DNA from 3 places in the Kitasatospora sp. NPDC094028 genome. Region 1 is predicted to be linked to each of the others. Evidence: riboswitches for the same ligand, from Rfam matches in the RefSeq annotation. Region 1 holds a riboswitch; each other region holds the start of a gene.

Region 1 (5,976 bases):
CCCGGGCGGTGGTCGACCGGACGGTGGAGGAGGCCTCGGCCGTCCTCGGCGTGCCGGTCACGGTCGCCCACGGGCCGATGGCCGAGAGCGCCGGCGGGGCGGGCCCGGTGAGCTGGAAGACGGCCCGGGTGGTGGACCGCCGCACGGGCGTCCCGAGCGGGGCGGTGCCGGCGGCCCGCTGAGCCGTCGAGCGCGGCGGGGGGAGGCGGCCCCGGGACGAAGGACCTCCGGTCCGCACCTGTGACGGCAGGTGCGGACCGGACCGGTGTGTCGGCCTGAGGGGCTGTGCGGCCGTCACCCGGGTGCCCGGCATTCGGCGCACGTCGGCGGGCGGGGCGCGGTGTCGGGTGGCTAGCGTGGCGGCCGGGGCCCGTCCGACGGGCCCGGGGGCGATCCGAGCACTTCCACGGGTCGGGACGCCGGGCTCCGGCCGTCCGGCCCGCCCTCCAGGAGGCAGTACACATGAGACTTCGGGCCTGTTCGAGCGTGCTGGCGACGGCGGCGCTGACCGTCGGCCTGGCCGCCGGTGCGACCCCGGCCGGGGCCGCCGCCGATCCGCCGGCGTTCCTCGACCGGTTGACCACCGTGTCCCCCGTCGCGTCCACCGTCCCGGCGAACGGCGACGTGAACCCGTACGGCACGTTCACCGTCCGGGAGAGCATCGGCGACCTGCACCGGGGCAACGTCCTGATCAGCAACTTCAACAACTCGGCCAACCTGCAGGGCCTCGGCACCACGCTGGTGCAGGTCGCCCCGGACGGCACGGTGACCACCTTCGCCACGATCGACCCGGCCCACCTGCCCGGCCCCTGCCCCGGCGGGGTCGGCCTCACCACGGCGCTGACCGTGCTGCCCGGCGGCTGGGTCGTGGTCGGCAGCCTGCCCACCGCGGACGGCATGTCGCCCACCGCCCGGGCCGGCTGCCTGCTGGTGCTCGACAAGCACGGCACGGTGCGCGAGACCATCGCCGGGGACGGCATCAACGGGCCCTGGGACATGACCTCGATCAGCATCGGCAAGCGCAGCGAGCTGTTCGTGACCAACGTGCTCAACGGGACGGTCGCGGGCGGCGGCGCCGAGGTCGACCAGGGCACCGTCCTGCGGATCACCCTGTGCGACGCGGGCGACGAGCCGCCGCAGCGGGTGGCCACCACCGAGATCGGCTCCGGCTTCGCCGAGCGGACGGACCCGGCGGCACTGGTGGTCGGCCCGACCGGCGTCGGCCTCGGCCACGACGGCTCGCTCTTCGTCGCCGACACCGCCCTCAACCGGATCACCGCCATCCCGGACGCGATCTTCCGCAAGGACAGCGCCGGCACCGGACGGGTCGTCACCGCGGGCGGCAGCCTCAACGGCCCGCTGGGGATGGCGATCACGCCCCGGGGTGACGTGCTGACGGTCAACGGCGGGGACGGGAACATCGTCGAGACCACGCCGGCCGGGCAGCAGGTGGCGGTCAAGCAGATCAACAGCGCGGGCAGCCCGCCCGGCGCGGGTGCGCTGTTCGGCCTCGCGCTGGACCTCGACCGCGACGCGGTCTACTTCGTCAACAACGCGGACAACGTGCTCGACGTGCTGCACTGACGACCTCCGCGTGACGGTGCACCGGCTGCCGACGGCGGCCGGTGCACCGTCGTTCCCGGGGGCCGGCGAGGGACCGGGGCGAGGTCGGGAAGGGGGGAGGTTTGGTGGCGGGCCGAGGGAATCTTGTAGGGTTCCTCGCGAATCATCCAGAGGGGTGGAGGGACCGGCCCGACGAAGCCCCGGCAACTCCCCGGCCGACCCGGCGCGCGACGTGCGCGCCGCGACGACCGGGATCAGTGCCAACTCCGGCCTGTCGCCAACGTGGCGCGGGAAAGATGAGGAGACACGGTGCTTCCAGTGCTGTCCTTCGCCCGGGCGCTTCCCGCCCCGGCGCTTCCGCGTACCCGTCTCGTGCCCGGCGCAGGCGACCGGCCGACTTCTCCGGCCCGTCCTCGCTGACCACCCCCACGCTCCCCGCGCGGAGCCCCCGTGACCCGGCACCCACCCCGCCGCTCACGGGTTCTGAGACTGGAGTACCCGTCCATGGAGAACACGAGCGGCGTCGGCGTGCTCGACAAGGTCACCTCGATCCTCGCCACCCTGGAGGCCGGGCCCGCCACGCTGGCCGGGCTGGTCGCGGCCACCGGCCTGGCGCGGCCCACCGTGCACCGGCTCGCCGTCGCACTGGAACGCCACCGGATGGTCGGCCGGGACATGCAGGGGCGGTTCATCCTCGGCCCCCGGCTCGGGGAGCTCTCGGCGGCCGCCGGTGAGGACCGCCTGCTCGCGGCCGCCGGGCCGGTGCTCGTCCACCTGCGCGACGTGACCGGGGAGAGCGCCCAGCTGTACCGGCGGCAGGGCGAGGTGCGGATCTGCGTGGCCGCCGCCGAGCGGCTCTCCGGTCTGCGCGACACCGTCCCGGTCGGTGTCACCCTGCCGATGAAGGCCGGCTCGGCCGCACAGATCCTGCTGGCCTGGGAGGAGCCGGAGCGCCTGCACCGCGGGCTGCAGGGCGCCCGGTTCACCGCCACCGCGCTCAGCGGCGTGCGGCGGCGCGGCTGGGCGCAGTCGCTCGGCGAGCGCGAGCCCGGGGTCGCCTCGGTCTCCGCGCCGGTGCGCGGCCCGTCCAACCGGGTGGTGGCCGCCGTCTCGGTCTCCGGCCCGATCGAACGGCTCAGCCGGCACCCGGGCGTGCACCTGTCCCAGGCGGTCGTGGAGGCGGCCACCCGGCTCGGCGAGACGCTGCGGCAGGCCTGAACTCAGGGGCGGCCGGGCCGGAGCGCGGCGAGGGAGGGGCGGGGGACGCGGCTGATCACAGAGCCGATCAGGGTGCCGATCGACACCCCGAACACCGCCGACACGGCCGCCAGGACGGACTGCGCGCCGTTGCCGACCTCGATCTGCGCGGTGTTCAGCAGGCCGAACGAGCCGGGGACGACGATCCAGAACGCCGGGAGGTAGAGCACCTGCCAGAGCGGGCCGCCGGGCAGCCAGTGCACCAGGGTGGCCGCGAGCGCCGCGGAGACCGCGCCGGCCAGGCCGCCGATCGCCGCGCCGTGCGCCGAGCCGACCACCACCTGGACGGTGACGCTGACCGCGATCACCGCGACGATCCACGGGATGGCCCGGGGCGGGGTGTTGACGTTGATCACGACGCCGGCGACGGCGATCGCCAGCCCCAGCCCGATCACCCACCAACTCGGCTCGGCCACCTGGACGTTGGCCAGGGCGCCGGCCGGCATGCCGGTCGCGGTCGCGGCGGCGGCCACCCCGGCGAGGAACAGCGCCAGCTGCACCGCGCCGGACACCAGCCGGGCCGTCCCAGCGCTGGCCGCGCCGGCGGCGATCTCCGACAGCCCGGTGACCAGCAGCCCGCCCGGCAGCAGGATCGCCAGCGTGGCGACGATCGTCCGCAGCGGCCCGTCCAGCAGCGAGGCCCGCGCGAGCGAGAGGACGAGCAGCGCGACCAGGAAGCCGGCCGCGACGGGCAGCAGCGGCCGCAGGTACGGCAGCCGCCGGGCGAGCACGGTCAGCCCCACGACGATCAGCGAGCCGGCGCCGGCGGCCAGCACGTTCGCCGCCAGCGGCTGCAGGAAGAGGCAGATCCCCATGCCGACCGGCAGCGCCCCGAGGTCGGCGACCCAGGCGGGCCAGCGGGCCGGCGCCCGCCGGATGGCGTCCAGTTCGGCGAGCGCCCGGGGGCCGTCGAGCTCGCCGCGGCGCAGCCGGTGCACCAGGTGGAGGACGTCGGCGGTCTGCTCGAACCGGAGCGCGGCGCCGACCGGCTGGAACCGGGTGGCCTCGTCCGCGTCCAGGGCGACGAACAGGCCGTTGGTCAGGGCGGCGACCCGGACCTCCGGGGCGCCCAGGGCCTGCCCGAGCGCGCGGAGTTCCTCCTCGACGTCGTGGACGGGCAGGCCGCCGCCGAGGAGGGCCTCGCCCAGGTCGAGCAGCAGGCGGCGGAGCGGGTCGGGCGGGGCGGCGGTGCCCCGGACCGGGGGAGACGTGCTGGACATGGCAGGTATCGTCCCACCCCGCCCGGTTCGGTCCGACTCTGCCCCGGTCTGTTCGTTTCCGGCCGTGGACGCACGCGGGCCCGGGAGCCGTTCCTCGGCTTCCGGGCCCGGGTGGGACGGCGGGGTCAGCCCTGCGTGAGGGCCTCGGCGGCGGCCTTGCGGCGCCGGCCGACCAGGACGGAGGCGCCGAGGACGACGGCGGCGGCGACCAGCGAGAGGTACATCTGCTTGCGGCCGTCCGCGTCCGTGAACATGTAGGCGATGACGAAGCCGATCATGCCGATGGCGACCCAGGTGAGGTAGGGGTACAGCCACATCCGCACGGTCAGGCGGTCCGGCGTCTCGCGCTCGATGATCTTGCGCATCCGCAGCTGCGAGAAGCAGATCACCAGCCAGACGAACAGGGCGACGGCGCCGGAGGAGTTGAGCAGGAAGGAGAAGACGGTCTCGGGGTAGGTGTAGTTGAAGAACACGGCGACGAAGCCGAACACCACCGAGGAGAGGATGGCCACCTGCGGGACGCCGCGGGAGGTCACCGTGGCGAAGGCCTTCGGGGCGTCGCCGCGCTGGCCGAGCGAGTACGCCATCCGGGAGGCGGTGTACATGCCGGAGTTGAGGCAGGACAGCACGGCGGTCAGCACGATCACGTCCATCACCTGGCCGGCGTGCGGGATGCCCACGTGGTCGAGGACGGCGACGTACGGGCTGGCCTTGACCTCGGCGGAGTCCCACGGCAGCAGGGTGACCACGAGCAGGATCGAGCCCAGGTAGAAGACGCCGATCCGCCAGATGACGCTGTTGGTGGCCTTGCTGACCGCCTTCTCCGGGTCCTCCGACTCGCCGGCGGCGAGGGTGACGATCTCGCTGCCCATGAAGGCGAAGACGACGGTGAGCATGCCGGTGAAGACCGCGCCGACGCCGTTCGGCAGGAAGCCGCCGTGGCCGGTGAGGTTGCTGAGGCCGACCGCGTGGGTGTCCGGCAGGGCGCCGAAGACGGCGAGGCCGCCGATCACCAGGAACGCGGCGATCGCCACCACCTTGATGCCGGCGAACCAGAACTCGAACTCGCCGTAGGAGGCGACCGAGAACAGGTTGGTGGCGGTCAGCGCCGCCATCACGATCAGCGCCCAGCCCCACTGCGGGACGCCCGGCACCCACTGGTGGAGGATCTTGGCGCCGGCCGTCGCCTCGACTGCGAGCACCACGACCCAGAAGAACCAGTACAGCCAGCCGATGGTGAACCCGGCCCAGCGGCCGAGCGCGCGGTCCGCGTAGGCGGAGAAGGAGCCGCTCTGCGGGTCGGCGGCCGCCATCTCGCCGAGCATCCGCATCACCAGCACGACCAGCACGCCGGCCAGTGCGTAGGAGAGCAGGATGCCCGGGCCGGTGGAGGCGATGCCCGCGCCGGAGCCGACGAAGAGGCCGGCGCCGATCACGCCGCCGATGGCGATCATCGACAGGTGGCGGTTCTTGAGGCCGGCCTTCAGGTGGCCGTCGCCGCCGTGCCCGATCGGGGCCGGCGGGTGGGAGCCGGGGGCGGGGGGCGCCGCCTGCTTGGTGGTGTCCGCACTCATGAAGGGTGTCCTGTTGCCTTTCCGTCGCGGAGTGACCCTCGGCTCGGCACGCCGGAGGGTGGGGGACAGACCCGCGCATTGCGGTGCAACCTAACTTCTACGCCCGAGTATCGGAACAAGTCTTCGGCAACAGTTCGCTCACCGGACACATATGCCCAGCTCAGGGCGGGTGCAGAGGTGGCATGGAAAGCTCAGATCTGACGCAGCGTCACCCGGGTGGCGGGCGCGCGGTGTGGCTCCGCCGAGTGGTGGGGGAGGAGGCCTAGATTGCCCGCTTATGGGACGAAATGACGGAATCAGTCGGCGGACGGTGCTCAGGGCGGCCCTGGTGGCGGCCGCGGCCGGGGCGGTCGGCCGCGCGG
Region 2 (5,976 bases), on a different contig from region 1:
CCCTGGGTGGGCCAGGCGCTCCCCCCGGAGCCCCGGCGTCGGCGGCGGGAGGCGGGAATGCCCGCCCCAAGCCTATTGCCTGGGGCAACCGCCCCGGCCACCAGTTCAGCGAAGCCGCCGCCCAGGGCGCGTCTTGTGGATCTTGTCGGATCAGGCCGCGGCGTTGGGGTGCGTGCATCGCAAGGCGGAGGAGGGAGCCACTGCGGTGGGGGCACCTCCCGGCCGAAGGCTGGGGGCCATTGGCGACCGACGACAACGCGGCGAGGTGCGTGCCCTGGGGGTACCTCCCGGCCGGAGGCCGGGGGAGCGTCGCGGACCCGGCAAAGATCCCCAAGACACGCCCTAACCCACCTGCCGTACTGCGCCGTGTCACCTCGGCCGCCCGGAGGGATGCTTGGCCGCATGGCGCTCGCGGCTCCCGACCACACCGGCGCGCCGGCCGGCCGCCCGGCCGGGCCCGCCTCGGCGGTCAGCTACGCCCTGATCGCCGTCAACACGCTGGTGTTCCTGCTCGCCCCGGCCGCCGGCCTCAACCCGCTCTACGGCACCGGCCAGGCCCGGGTCTGCGCCGAGCAGCGGTACGAGCAGCGCTGGGGCACGATCCCGGCGGAGATCCTGGCCGGCCGTCCGCTGACCTCCGAACAGCTGGCCGAGGCCCCCGACCCCGTCCCGGGCTGCCCGGTGGCCGCGACCCCGGGCAAGCACCCGGCGCTGTCCGTCCTCACCGGGCTCTTCCTGCACGCCGGCTGGCTGCACCTGGCCGGCAACCTGCTCTTCCTCTACGTCTTCGGCCCCACCGTCGAACAGCGCCTGGGCCGGGCCCGGTTCGCCGTCTTCTACCTGGCCGCCGGCAGCCTGGCCACGTACGGCTTCGCGCTCGCCGAGGCGCACTCGCCGGGCTCCACCCGCGTCCTGCTCGGCGCCTCGGGCGCGATCTCCGCCGTGCTCGGCGCCTACCTGCGCTTCCATCCGCGCGCCCGGGTGACCACCCTCGTCCCGCTGCTGCTCTTCCTGCCGCTGCGCTTCCCGGCCTGGCTGGTGCTCGGCCTGTGGTTCGCGCTGCAGTGGTGGTCGGTGCACGCGGCCGGCCCCGGGGTGGCGTACCTGGTGCACGTGATCGGCTTCTCGGCCGGGTTCCTCTACGCCTGCGCCGTGGCCGGTCACCCCCCGCGACGCCCCGGCTGACGCCCGATACCCTGGCGGCAACCCACGAAGGAGCGCGAACAGTGATCACCGCCATCGTCCTGATCAAGACCAGCGTCGACCGCATCCCGGAGATCGCCGAGGCCATCGCCGCGATCGAGGGCGTCAGCGAGGTGTACTCGGTGACCGGCGGCTACGACCTGGTGGCGATGGTCCGGGTGCGCCGCCACGACGACCTGGCCGATGTCATCCCGGGCCGGCTGAACAAGGTCCCGGGCGTGGCCCAGACCGAGACCCAGATCGCCTTCCGCACCTACTCCCAGCACGACCTGGAAGCCGCCTTCGCCCTCGGCCTCGACGAGTAGGGCACCCCGGGCGGCCCTCAGCCCTCCCGCCGGCTGTCGGCGACACAACGCCCGCCCTCGTTGCGGTAGTTCCACGCCGCGCCGTCCGCGACCAGCTCACGGACGGCGGTCAGGAAGCGCTCGACGTGCTCGTCCGGCGTCCCGGCGCCGAAGCTCACCCGGATCGCGTTCAGGCTGCGCTCACCGGGCAGCGACGGCTCGGGAGCGCCGCACGCGGAGACCGGAGCGGGCGCGACCCCCGAATCGTCCCCGAGCAGGGTGCGCACCAGCGGGTGGGCGCAGAACAGTCCGTCGCGCACCCCGATGCCGTACTCGGCGGACAGCGCGGCCGAGAAGTGCGAGCTGTTCCAGTCCTGGACGACGAAGGACAGCACGCCGACCCTCGCGGAGCCTTCCCCGAACAGGTTCAGCACCTTGACCTGCGGAATCTCCGCCAGCCCAGCGGTCAGCCGGGCGATCAGCTGCTGCTCCCGGGCCTCCAGCGCGTCGAAGCCCGCCTCGGTGAGCGCCCGGCAGGCGGAGGCGATCGCGTAGGCGCCGATGACGTTCGGCGAACCGGCCTCGTGCCGGGCCGGGCCGGAGTGCCACTGCACGGCCACCGAGCCGTCCGTCTCCCGGGCCACCGTCCGGGTCGCCCCGCCGCCGGCCAGGTACGGCTCGGCGGCGTCCAGCCAGTCCGAGCGACCGGCCAACACCCCTGCGCCGAACGGCGCGTAGAGCTTGTGGCCGGAGAAGGCGATCCAGTCGACGCCCGACTCCCGGACCGACACCCGGTGGTGCGGGGCGAGCTGCGCCGCGTCCAGCACCACCCGGGCGCCGTGCCGGTGCGCGGTCTCGGTCAGCGCGGCGACCGGCCACAGCTCGCCGGTGACGTTCGAGGCCCCGGTGACGCAGAGCAGCTTGGGGCCCTCGGGCGCCCCGGCGAGCGCGGCGTCCAGCGCGGCCACCGCCTCGGCCCGCGAGCGCGGCGCCCGCAGGTAGCTGACGTCGAGCCCGGCGTGCGCCCAGGGCAGCAGCGAGGCGTGGTGCTCGGTCTCGAAGGCGAACACCCGGGTGCCGGCCGGCACGGCCCCGGCCAGTAGGTTGAGCGAGTCGGTGGTGGCGCGGGTGAACACCACCTGGTCGCCCTCGCGCAGGTCGAGGAACTCGGCGACGGTCCGGCGGCTCTGCTCGAACAGGTCGGTGGACAGCTGGGAGAGGTACCCGGCGCCCCGGTGCACGCTGCCGTAGTACGGCGCGTAGGCGGCGACGTCGTCCCAGACCCGCTGCAGCGCCGGCGAGCTGGCCGCGTAGTCGAGCGCCGCGTAGCCGACCTTCTCCCCGCTGGCGAGCGGGACCTGGACGTCCCGGCCGAGAACGGCGAGCGGGGTGCGGACCGGGGTGCGGACTTCGGTGGCGATCGACATGAGGATGCACTCCTTCAGGGGATGAGGGACCCCGGGAGTGCTGATCGTCCGGTGTCCGCGCTTGCCGCACGGACGATTCGCCGAGCGACCCGGTCCTCACCCAGGGCACCCCGCCACGGACGGAGGGTTGCCGGACAGCAAGCTGGGGCTTGTCGCTGTCACTCATGACCTGGCGAAGACTCTAGGTCGCGTACGTCGGGTGGTCAAACGACCATCCACCATCCGGACACGACGAGGGCCCGCGGCGAGGAATCGCCACGGGCCCGTCAACTGCCGCCTCAGCCGCGGCTGGTGGCCGCCGACCAGCGGCGCAGCAGCTCCTCGGCCCGGCCCGAGTCGATGGCCTCGGCCGCCCGCGCCATGCCCGCGCGGAGCTGCTCGATGAGCGACGCGTCGCCGGGTTCGAGTGCGACCAGCGCCGCCGCCGTGTTCAGCAGGACGGCGTCCCGCACCGGCCCGTGCTCCCCGGCCAGGAGCCGGCGCGCGACCTCGGCGTTGTAGGACGGGTCCCCGCCGCGCAGCGCCTCGATGCCGACCAGCTCGATGCCGACCTCCCGCGGGTCGAAGGAGGTCTCGGTGACGACGCCGTCCCGCACGATCCACACCTGCGAGGTGGTGGTGATGGTGAGCTCGTCCAGCCCGTCGTCGCCGCGGAACACCAGGGCGCCGGCGCCGCGCCGGGCGAGCACCCCGGCGATCAGCGCGGCGAGCCGGGTGTCGAAGCAGCCGATCGCGTGTGCGGTGACCTTGGCCGGGTTGGTGAGCGGGCCGAGGATGTTGAACGCGGTCGGCACCCCGAGGTCGCGCCGCGCAGTGGCGGCGTGCCGCATCGAGGGGTGGAACTTCGCGGCGAAGCAGAAGGTGAGCCCGACCTCCTCGGCGACCTCGGCGACCCGCCGCGCGGACAGGTCGAGCGAGACGCCGAGCTTCTCCAGCACCTCCGAGGAGCCGCTGGCGGAGGAGGCCGCCCGGTTGCCGTGCTTGACCACCTTGGCGCCGGCGGCGGCCGCGACGATCGCCGACATGGTGGAGATGTTGACGGTCTTCGCCCGGTCACCGCCGGTGCCGACGATGTCCACCGCCGGGCCGGGGATGGTCAGCGGCTCGGCGTGCGCGTACATCGAGTCCACCAGACCGGTGATCTCGTCCACGGTCTCGCCCTTGGCCCGCAGCGCGACCATGAAGCCGGCGACCTGGACGGGGGACGCCTCGCCGCTCATGATCCGGTCCATCGCCCACGCGGTGGCCGAGCGGTCGAGGTCCTCCCCCTTCAACAGCGTCGCCAGGATGTCCGGCCAGGTGCGGACCACCTGCGCGGGGTCGCTACCGCCGTTCGCAGGGTTCACGTTCACCATGGCTGACTCCACTGTTGTCGGTTCCCCCACTTCGGGGGACGTCCGTACGGATGTAAGTCAGCCTATCGAGCGGAAGGGTCCCCGCGGCGGCCCCTTCTCTCGTACTGAGACAGCTCCGGCAACTTCGTGCTGGAACGGTTCCCGGCCCGTCCGCCGCCGCTCAGCGGGCGGCCGGCGCCCGCTTCGCCAGCCGGGCCCGCAGCAGGACGGCGGCGGCCTCGGCCAGCGCCACCGGGTCCACCGGGCGGGAGATCGCGGCGTCGGCCCGGCTCCAGGCGGCGAGCCAGGAGTCCTGCGGCCGGCCGATCAGCACCAGCACCGGCGGGCAGCCGTAGATCTCGTCCTTGAGCTGGCGCCCGAGCCCGAGCCCGCCGGCCGGCACCGCCTCGCCGTCCAGGACACAGAGGTCTACGCCGCCCTTCTCCAGCGCCTTGAGCACCGCGGGGGTGGTCGCGCACTCCAGGTAGGACAGCTCCGGAAGATCCTCGGCGGGCCGGCGGCCGAGCGCCGTCAGCACCTGCTCGCGGGTGTTGCGGTCGTCGCTGTAGACGAGGACGGTGAGCGTCTCGTCGGTCGTGTACGCCATGGACCCTGCTCCCTCAAGTGTGATCCGGACCACGTTCGCCTGATCCGGATGCTACTCCGCTTTGCCCCGTCGCCGACTCCCCCGCGCGCACCTTCCTCCCCAGGCCGCCGCGCCCGCCGCTCGGCCGCCTGGAGGACACCCCGTCACCCCGTCTCCCGCGGTCCACCCGTACGGCCGACCCCGGGCCCTCTCCCCTTACCCCCGCGCGCCCGCGCGACCCGGCAGCGACACGCTGAGCACCGGGCGGCACGGCCTCACCGAGGAACCGTCAGAAAAGGGACACGCCGCTGCTCAGCCCCCGTACGGCCCCCCGGCCGCCCCCCAAGCGGGCATACCGCACGCACCGGACACTCCGAGGGACACCCCCCGGCGTGAAGACGGAATAAGGGACCGACATAATGTCCGTCGTGGCGACAGCAACAGCAGTAGAAACCGGGCACGCGCATGGATCGGTCAACCGACCGAACATGGTCAGCGTCGGAACGATCGTCTGGCTCAGTTCCGAGCTGATGTTCTTCGCGGCCCTCTTCGCGATGTACTTCACGCTCCGCTCCGTCAAGGGGGCCGAGTTCTGGACCGAGAAGGCACACGCCCTCAACGTCCCCTTCTCCGCGGGCAACACCACGATCCTGGTGCTCTCCTCGCTGACCTGCCAGCTCGGCGTGTTCGCCGCCGAGCGCGGTGACGTGAAGAAGCTCCGCGCGTGGTTCATCCTGACGTTCTTCATGGGCGCGATCTTCATCGGCGGTCAGATCTTCGAGTACACCGAGCTGGTCAAGAAGGACGGCCTGTCGCTGTCCTCCGACCCGTACGGCACGGTGTTCTACCTGACGACCGGCTTCCACGGTCTGCACGTGACGGGTGGTCTGATCGCCTTCCTGCTGGTCCTGGGACGGACGTACGCAGCCAAGCGCTTCACGCACGAGCAGGCCACCGCGGCGATCGTCGTGTCGTACTACTGGCACTTCGTCGACGTCGTGTGGATCGGCCTGTTCGCGACCATCTACCTGATCAAGTAACCAGCTGATCAGGTCGCTGGCCACCGGCTGCGGCCCCCGCCCTCACCGGCGCAGGGCCGCTTCTGCCGGTGCCGACGCTCCCACCGACCGACCGCGCGCGCA
Region 3 (5,976 bases), on a different contig from region 1:
AGGCGGCGAAGGCGCGGGCCCAGCGCTCGGTGAGGAAGCCGGCCCGGTCGGCGCCGAGGATGCCGGTGAGCACGGCCCGGGCGACGTCGTCGGGCAGCAGCCGGTAGTACTCGGGCGGGGCCCAGGGGGTGTGCGAGAAGTGGCCGATCCGCAGGTCGGGGCGCCGGGCCCGGAGCAGGGCCGGGGCCAGCGAGAGGTGGTAGTCCTGCACCAGCACGGCGGCGCCGGGGGCGGCCTCGGCGGCCAGCGCCTCGGCGAAGGCCGCGTTGTAGGCCTGGTAGGCGGCCCACTCGGTGCGGAAGTCGGCGTCGAAGGCGGGCGCGGTGGGCGTCGCGTAGAGCAGGTGGTGGACGAACCAGAGGGTGGAGTTGGCGACGCCGTTGTAGGCGCGGGCGAAGGTCTCGGGGTCGATGTCGAGCATCCGGACGGCCTGGCCGCCGACGTCGTGGCCGGCCAGGTCGAGGCGGCCTTGGGGGGCCTCGCGGGCGGCTCTGCGGTCGGCGTCGCCGAGGGCGGCGCAGACCCAGACGGCGTTCGGGTCCTCGATGGCGGAGAGGCCGGAGACCAGGCCGCCGCCGCCGCGGCGCAGGGTCAGCGTGCCGTCGTCGGCGGTGCCGAAGGACACCGGTCCCCGGTTGGAGGCCACCAGGACGGGGGCGGTTCCGGTCGTACTCGAACGTTCGGTCGTGAGATCGCCCATGGTTGGGATGTTGCCGTCGTTCGGATGCGGCAAACCCCTCAGTGCCGGGTCGCGTACTCGGGGACCGTGTGCATCGGGGGGCGTTCGAGGGCGGTGACGGGGTGGGTGTGGGCGGTGAAGCCCCGGGTGTCCGGGTCGCGGGTGAACTGGGTGAGCAGGGGGTGGACGAGATCGGCGGAGGCCTTGAGCCGGTGGGTGCGGTCGAGGCGTTCCAGGGCGGTGCGGTAGATGGTGGCGGCCATCCGGCCGAGGGCCTGGCCGTCCTGGTGGCGGTGGTGCCGGACGCCGACGTCGACCTGGGCCAGGGCGTCCAGCCCTACCAGCTCCAACGCGTCGACCAGCAGGCCGAGTTCGACGCCGTAGCCGGTGGGGAACGGCAGCCGTTCGAGCAGTGAGCGGCGGGCCGCGTACTCGCCGCCGAGCGGCTGGACGAAACCGGCGAGTTCCGGCCAGTGCAGGTTGAGCAGCGGGCGGGCGACGAGTTCGGTGACCCGGCCGCCGCCGGCCGGGACGACGGCGCCGGAGTCCGTCTCCAGCGGGCGGTCGTACATCGCCTTGACCAGCTGGATGTCCGGTTCGGTGAGCAGCGGGCCGAGGATCCCGGAGACGAACGCGGGGTCGAACTCGCGCAGGTCGGCGTCGACGAAGCAGACGATGCTGCCGCGGGTGACCAGGAGGGAGCGCCAGAGCACCTCGCCCTTGCCGGGGACGGCGGGCAGCCGGGGGAGGACGGCGTCGCGGTGCTCCACCCGGGCGCCGGCCTCGGCGGCGACGGCGGCGGTGGCGTCGCTGGAGCCGGAGTCGACCACCACGAGCTCGTCGACCAGTGGGACGCGTTCCATCAGTTCGCGCCGGACGGTGCGGACGATGTCGCCGACGGTGGCCTCCTCGTCGAGCGCGGGGAGGACGACGCTGACCGTCTGGCCGGTGCGCTCCTTGGCCCGCAGGAGGGTGCTGACCGGCCGGTCGGCCGCGCTCCACGAGCGGCGGCGGAGCCAGGACGCCACCGGCGGGAGGAGTGCGGGAGTCGGTTCGGCGGGCACGTGAATCTCCTCGGCGGGGTCGGGTGGGACGCGTCATCTCGCGTGGCGGACAGTCCCTTTCGGGTTTGCCGCCTTCGGATACAGTCTTCGTACAGCGGTCGGACCATTGCACGCCGGGGTCGCCGCCCACGCACCACCACAATTTCACAAGCTCATCCAGAGGGACTGAGGGAACGGCCCGTTGACGTCCCGGCAACCTTCTCGCGCGGCTGTCGTCGACAGGCCCCGGCGGGACAGGTGCCAATTCCGGCCTGTGGCGCGACCGCGCCGCGGGGAAGATGAGGAGAGAGGCCTCCGCCATCATGGCTATCGACACTGCCGTACCCTCCCCCAGCCTTCGGCCGGAGGGACCCCCACCCGTGGACCTCGGCCCCGCCGCGGCGCTGTCCTGTCGGGAGTGCGGCACCCGCTTCCCGCTCGGTCCGAGCTTCGCCTGCCTGGAGTGCTTCGGGCCGCTGGAGATCGCGTACGACTTCGGCTGCGCCGCCGCCGAGGAGCTGCGCAAGCGGATCGAGGCCGGGCCCGCCTCCATCTGGCGTTACGCGCCGCTGCTGCCGGTGCCGGCCGACGTGGCCTCCAAGCCCAACCTGAACCCCGGCTGGACCCCGCTGGTGAAGGCCGACAACCTGGCCAAGGAGCTCGGTTTCACGGCGCCGCTGCACGTCAAGGACGACTCGGGGAACCCGACGCACTCGTTCAAGGACCGCGTGGTGGCCTGCGCGATCGAGGCGGCCCGGGCGTTCGGCTACACCACGCTGTCCTGCTCGTCGACCGGCAACCTGGCCGGCGCGGTGGGTGCGGCGGCGGCCCGGGCCGGCTTCCGCTCGTGCGTGTTCATCCCGCACGACCTGGAGCAGGGCAAGGTCGTGATGGCCGGTGTGTACGGTGGCGAGCTGGTCGGCATCGAGGGCAACTACGACGACGTGAACCGCTTCTGCTCGGAGCTGATCGGGGATCCGGCCGGCGAGGGCTGGGGCTTCGTGAACGTCAACCTGCGGCCGTACTACGGCGAGGGCTCGAAGACGCTGGCGTACGAGATCTGCGAGCAGCTCGGCTGGCGGCTTCCGGAGCAGATCGTCATCCCGGTCGCCTCGGGCTCGCAGCTGACCAAGATCGACAAGGGCCTGCAGGAGCTGATCAAGCTCGGCCTGGTCGAGAACCGGCCGTACCGGATCTTCGGTGCCCAGGCCGAGGGCTGCTCGCCGGTGTCGACCGCCTTCAAGGACGGCCGGGACGTGATCAGGCCGGTGAAGCCGGACACCATCGCCAAGTCGCTGGCGATCGGCAACCCGGCGGACGGCCCGTACGTGCTGGACATCGCCCGCCGCACCGGCGGTGCCGTCGAGGACGTGACGGACGCGGAGGTCGTGGAGGCGATCCGGCTGCTGGCCCGTACCGAGGGCATCTTCGCCGAGACCGCGGGTGGCGTGACCGTGGGCGTGCTGAAGAAGTTGGTCGAGAGCGGGCAGCTGGACCCGGCCAAGGAGACCGTCGCGATCAACACCGGCGACGGCCTGAAGACGCTGGACGCCGTCTCCGACGCCGGGATGACCGCCGTCATCCGCCCCACCCTGGCGTCCTTCCGCGACGCCGGCCTCGCGTCCGCCTGAACCACCTCGACAGGAGAGCCATGAGCGCCAACGTCCGCATCCCCACCATCCTGCGCACCTACACCGGCGGCGCCGCCGAGGTGACCGCCGAGGGCGCCACCCTGGGCGAGGTGATCGCCGACCTGGAGAAGAACCACGCGGGCATCGCCGCGCGCGTCCTGGACGACACCGGCAAGCTGCGCCGTTTCGTCAATGTCTACGTGAACGACGACGACGTGCGCTTCGCCGAGGGCCTGGCGACCGAGATCAAGGACGGCGCCAGCGTCTCGATCATTCCGGCGGTGGCCGGCGGCTGCTGAGTCCGGCACGGGGCCGAAAAGGCCCTTGACCGGCCGTTCGCGCGTACGGAATTCCGTTCTCCGTGCGCGCGGGCGGCCGGTCGCATTTCGGCGGGAATATTTCCGCCCCGAGTGGGAGTAGAGTGTGCCTCGGCTGGGAACCGGGGGTTCCCCCCACGATTCGCCGGGCGGGTCGGCCCGGGTCGGGGCCGTGAAACATGTCAGGCAGATGTCAGAATTCCGGCAGCGTTCTGGGGTAATTCGTCCGCTCTGTCCGGCGCGAAATTCCGATTTCCTCCCGATTTGTTCGAAGTTGTCCCTCGGTTGGCCGGTGGAATTCCCGGCCGTTGGCCCTGTTGCAGAGGGCGTCGATCCGGATACATTCAGCCGCGGTCGCCGTAATCACCGCGCCCGGTGTTCCGGGGTGGGGGTAGCGGCGTCCACGGCTGCGCCCAGGGGGGGTTCCCCGGGCCGGCCTCCAGATCCGGGCCCGCTACCTGCGGGCGCGTGAAGGGCCAGCACAGCACTAGGGGAGTTCGGAATGGCTCAGGGCACCGTCAAGTGGTTCAACGCGGAGAAGGGCTACGGCTTCATCGCGGTCGACGGTGGTGCGGACGTCTTCGTCCACTACAGCGCGATCCAGATGGACGGCTACCGCACCCTCGAGGAGGGCCAGCGGGTCGAGTTCGAGATCTCTCAGGGACAGAAGGGCCCGCAGGCGGACATGGTTCGCGCTGCGGCGGAGGGCTGATCCCTTCCGACCCCCAGGAGCTCGGCACGGCCCACGGCTGGTGACCACCCGCTTCTCGACGGGCCCGTACGACACGCGTCGTACGGGCCCGTTGGCGTGTCCGCGGGGGTGGCGCGGCGGCCGGGTCGACGGCTCGCGGGCTTGTCGATTGGGCTTGCACTCGACCACCCGGAGTGCTAATCATTGGCGTTAGCACTCACAGTGTGAGAGTGACAGCGGACCGGGTCGGTGAGGCCCCCGGGAGCGGCAGGGGAATGGACCTCCGCACACCAGGGCCGTCCGTCGCGGGCACCCCTTGGTCCGAGCAGTCGACCGTGTCCCGGAGGACCACTTCTGATGGCCAAGATCATCGCCTTTGATGAGGAAGCTCGCCGCGGCCTTGAGCGTGGCATGAACCAGCTCGCCGACGCGGTCAAGGTGACGCTCGGCCCCAAGGGCCGCAACGTCGTGCTGGAGAAGAAGTGGGGCGCCCCCACGATCACCAACGACGGTGTCTCCATCGCCAAGGAGATCGAGCTCGAGGACCCCTACGAGAAGATCGGCGCGGAGCTCGTCAAGGAGGTCGCCAAGAAGACGGACGACGTCGCGGGTGACGGCACCACCACCGCCACCGTGCTCGCCCAGGCCCTGGTTCGCGAGGGTCTGCGCAACGTCGCCGCCGGCGCCAACCCGATGGCCCTGAAGCGCGGCATCGAGAAGGCCGTCGCCGCCGTCTCGGACCAGCTGCTGGCCCAGGCCAAGGACGTGGAGACCAAGGAGCAGATCGCCTCCACCGCCTCCATCTCGGCCGCCGACACCCAGATCGGCGAGCTCATCGCCGAGGCCATGGACAAGGTCGGCAAGGAAGGCGTCATCACCGTCGAGGAGAGCAACACCTTCGGTCTGGAGCTTGAGCTCACCGAGGGCATGCGCTTCGACAAGGGCTACATCTCCGCCTACTTCGCGACCGACCTGGAGCGCATGGAGGCGACCTTCGAGGACCCGTACATCCTCATCGCCAACTCCAAGATCGGCTCGGTCAAGGACCTGCTCCCGCTGCTGGAGAAGGTCATGCAGAGCGGCAAGCCGCTCGTCATCATCGCCGAGGACGTCGAGGGCGAGGCCCTGTCGACCCTGGTCGTGAACAAGATCCGCGGCACCTTCAAGTCCGTCGCCGTCAAGGCCCCGGGCTTCGGCGACCGCCGCAAGGCCATGCTCGGCGACATCGCCATCCTCACCGGTGGCACCGTGATCTCCGAGGAGGTCGGCCTCAAGCTGGAGAACGCCGGTCTCGACCTGCTGGGCACCGCCCGCAAGGTGGTCATCACCAAGGACGAGACGACCATCGTCGACGGTGGCGGCGACAGCGAGCAGGTCGCGGGCCGCGTGAACCAGATCCGCGCCGAGATCGAGAACAGCGACTCGGACTACGACCGCGAGAAGCTCCAGGAGCGCCTCGCCAAGCTGGCCGGCGGCGTGGCCGTCATCAAGGCCGGCGCGGCCACCGAGGTGGAGCTCAAGGAGCGCAAGCACCGCATCGAGGACGCCGTCCGCAACGCGAAGGCCGCCGTCGAGGAGGGCATCGTCGCCGGTGGTGGCGTCGCGCTGCTGCAGG

The links. Region 1 has a riboswitch for S-adenosylmethionine ahead of ACPC54_RS07640 (IclR family transcriptional regulator). Riboswitches for the same ligand answer to the same signal wherever they lie in the genome.
Region 2: it holds a riboswitch for S-adenosylmethionine, as region 1 does, so the genes downstream of both, ACPC54_RS00985 (aminotransferase class V-fold PLP-dependent enzyme) here and ACPC54_RS07640 (IclR family transcriptional regulator) in region 1, are expected to answer to the same signal.
Region 3: it holds a riboswitch for S-adenosylmethionine, as region 1 does, so the genes downstream of both, thrC (threonine synthase) here and ACPC54_RS07640 (IclR family transcriptional regulator) in region 1, are expected to answer to the same signal.

The regions. Positions count from the first base shown of each region.
Region 1 covers NZ_JBMVFA010000003.1:471,957-477,932, reverse strand. Annotated here, with positions in the region: gene ACPC54_RS07650 (phenylacetate--CoA ligase family protein) at 1-182, shown strand, start outside; gene ACPC54_RS07645 (NHL repeat-containing protein) at 463-1,584, shown strand; SAM riboswitch class I at 1,724-1,866, shown strand; gene ACPC54_RS07640 (IclR family transcriptional regulator) at 2,068-2,781, shown strand; gene ACPC54_RS07635 (threonine/serine exporter family protein) at 2,784-4,040, opposite strand; gene ACPC54_RS07630 (amino acid permease) at 4,166-5,614, opposite strand; gene ACPC54_RS07625 (multicopper oxidase family protein) at 5,892-5,976, shown strand, end outside.
Region 2 covers NZ_JBMVFA010000001.1:221,872-227,847, reverse strand. Annotated here, with positions in the region: gene ACPC54_RS00995 (rhomboid family intramembrane serine protease) at 403-1,185, shown strand; gene ACPC54_RS00990 (Lrp/AsnC ligand binding domain-containing protein) at 1,227-1,508, shown strand; gene ACPC54_RS00985 (aminotransferase class V-fold PLP-dependent enzyme) at 1,526-2,914, opposite strand; SAM riboswitch class IV at 2,967-3,084, opposite strand; gene trpD (anthranilate phosphoribosyltransferase) at 3,193-4,269, opposite strand; gene ACPC54_RS00975 (response regulator) at 4,430-4,855, opposite strand; gene ctaE (aa3-type cytochrome oxidase subunit III) at 5,254-5,874, shown strand.
Region 3 covers NZ_JBMVFA010000005.1:70,623-76,598, forward strand. Annotated here, with positions in the region: gene ACPC54_RS10365 (alpha,alpha-trehalose-phosphate synthase (UDP-forming)) at 1-700, opposite strand, end outside; gene ACPC54_RS10370 (glucosyl-3-phosphoglycerate synthase) at 739-1,743, opposite strand; SAM riboswitch class I at 1,893-2,028, shown strand; gene thrC (threonine synthase) at 2,046-3,353, shown strand; gene ACPC54_RS10380 (ubiquitin-like small modifier protein 1) at 3,374-3,652, shown strand; gene ACPC54_RS10385 (cold-shock protein) at 4,173-4,382, shown strand; gene groL (chaperonin GroEL) at 4,719-5,976, shown strand, end outside.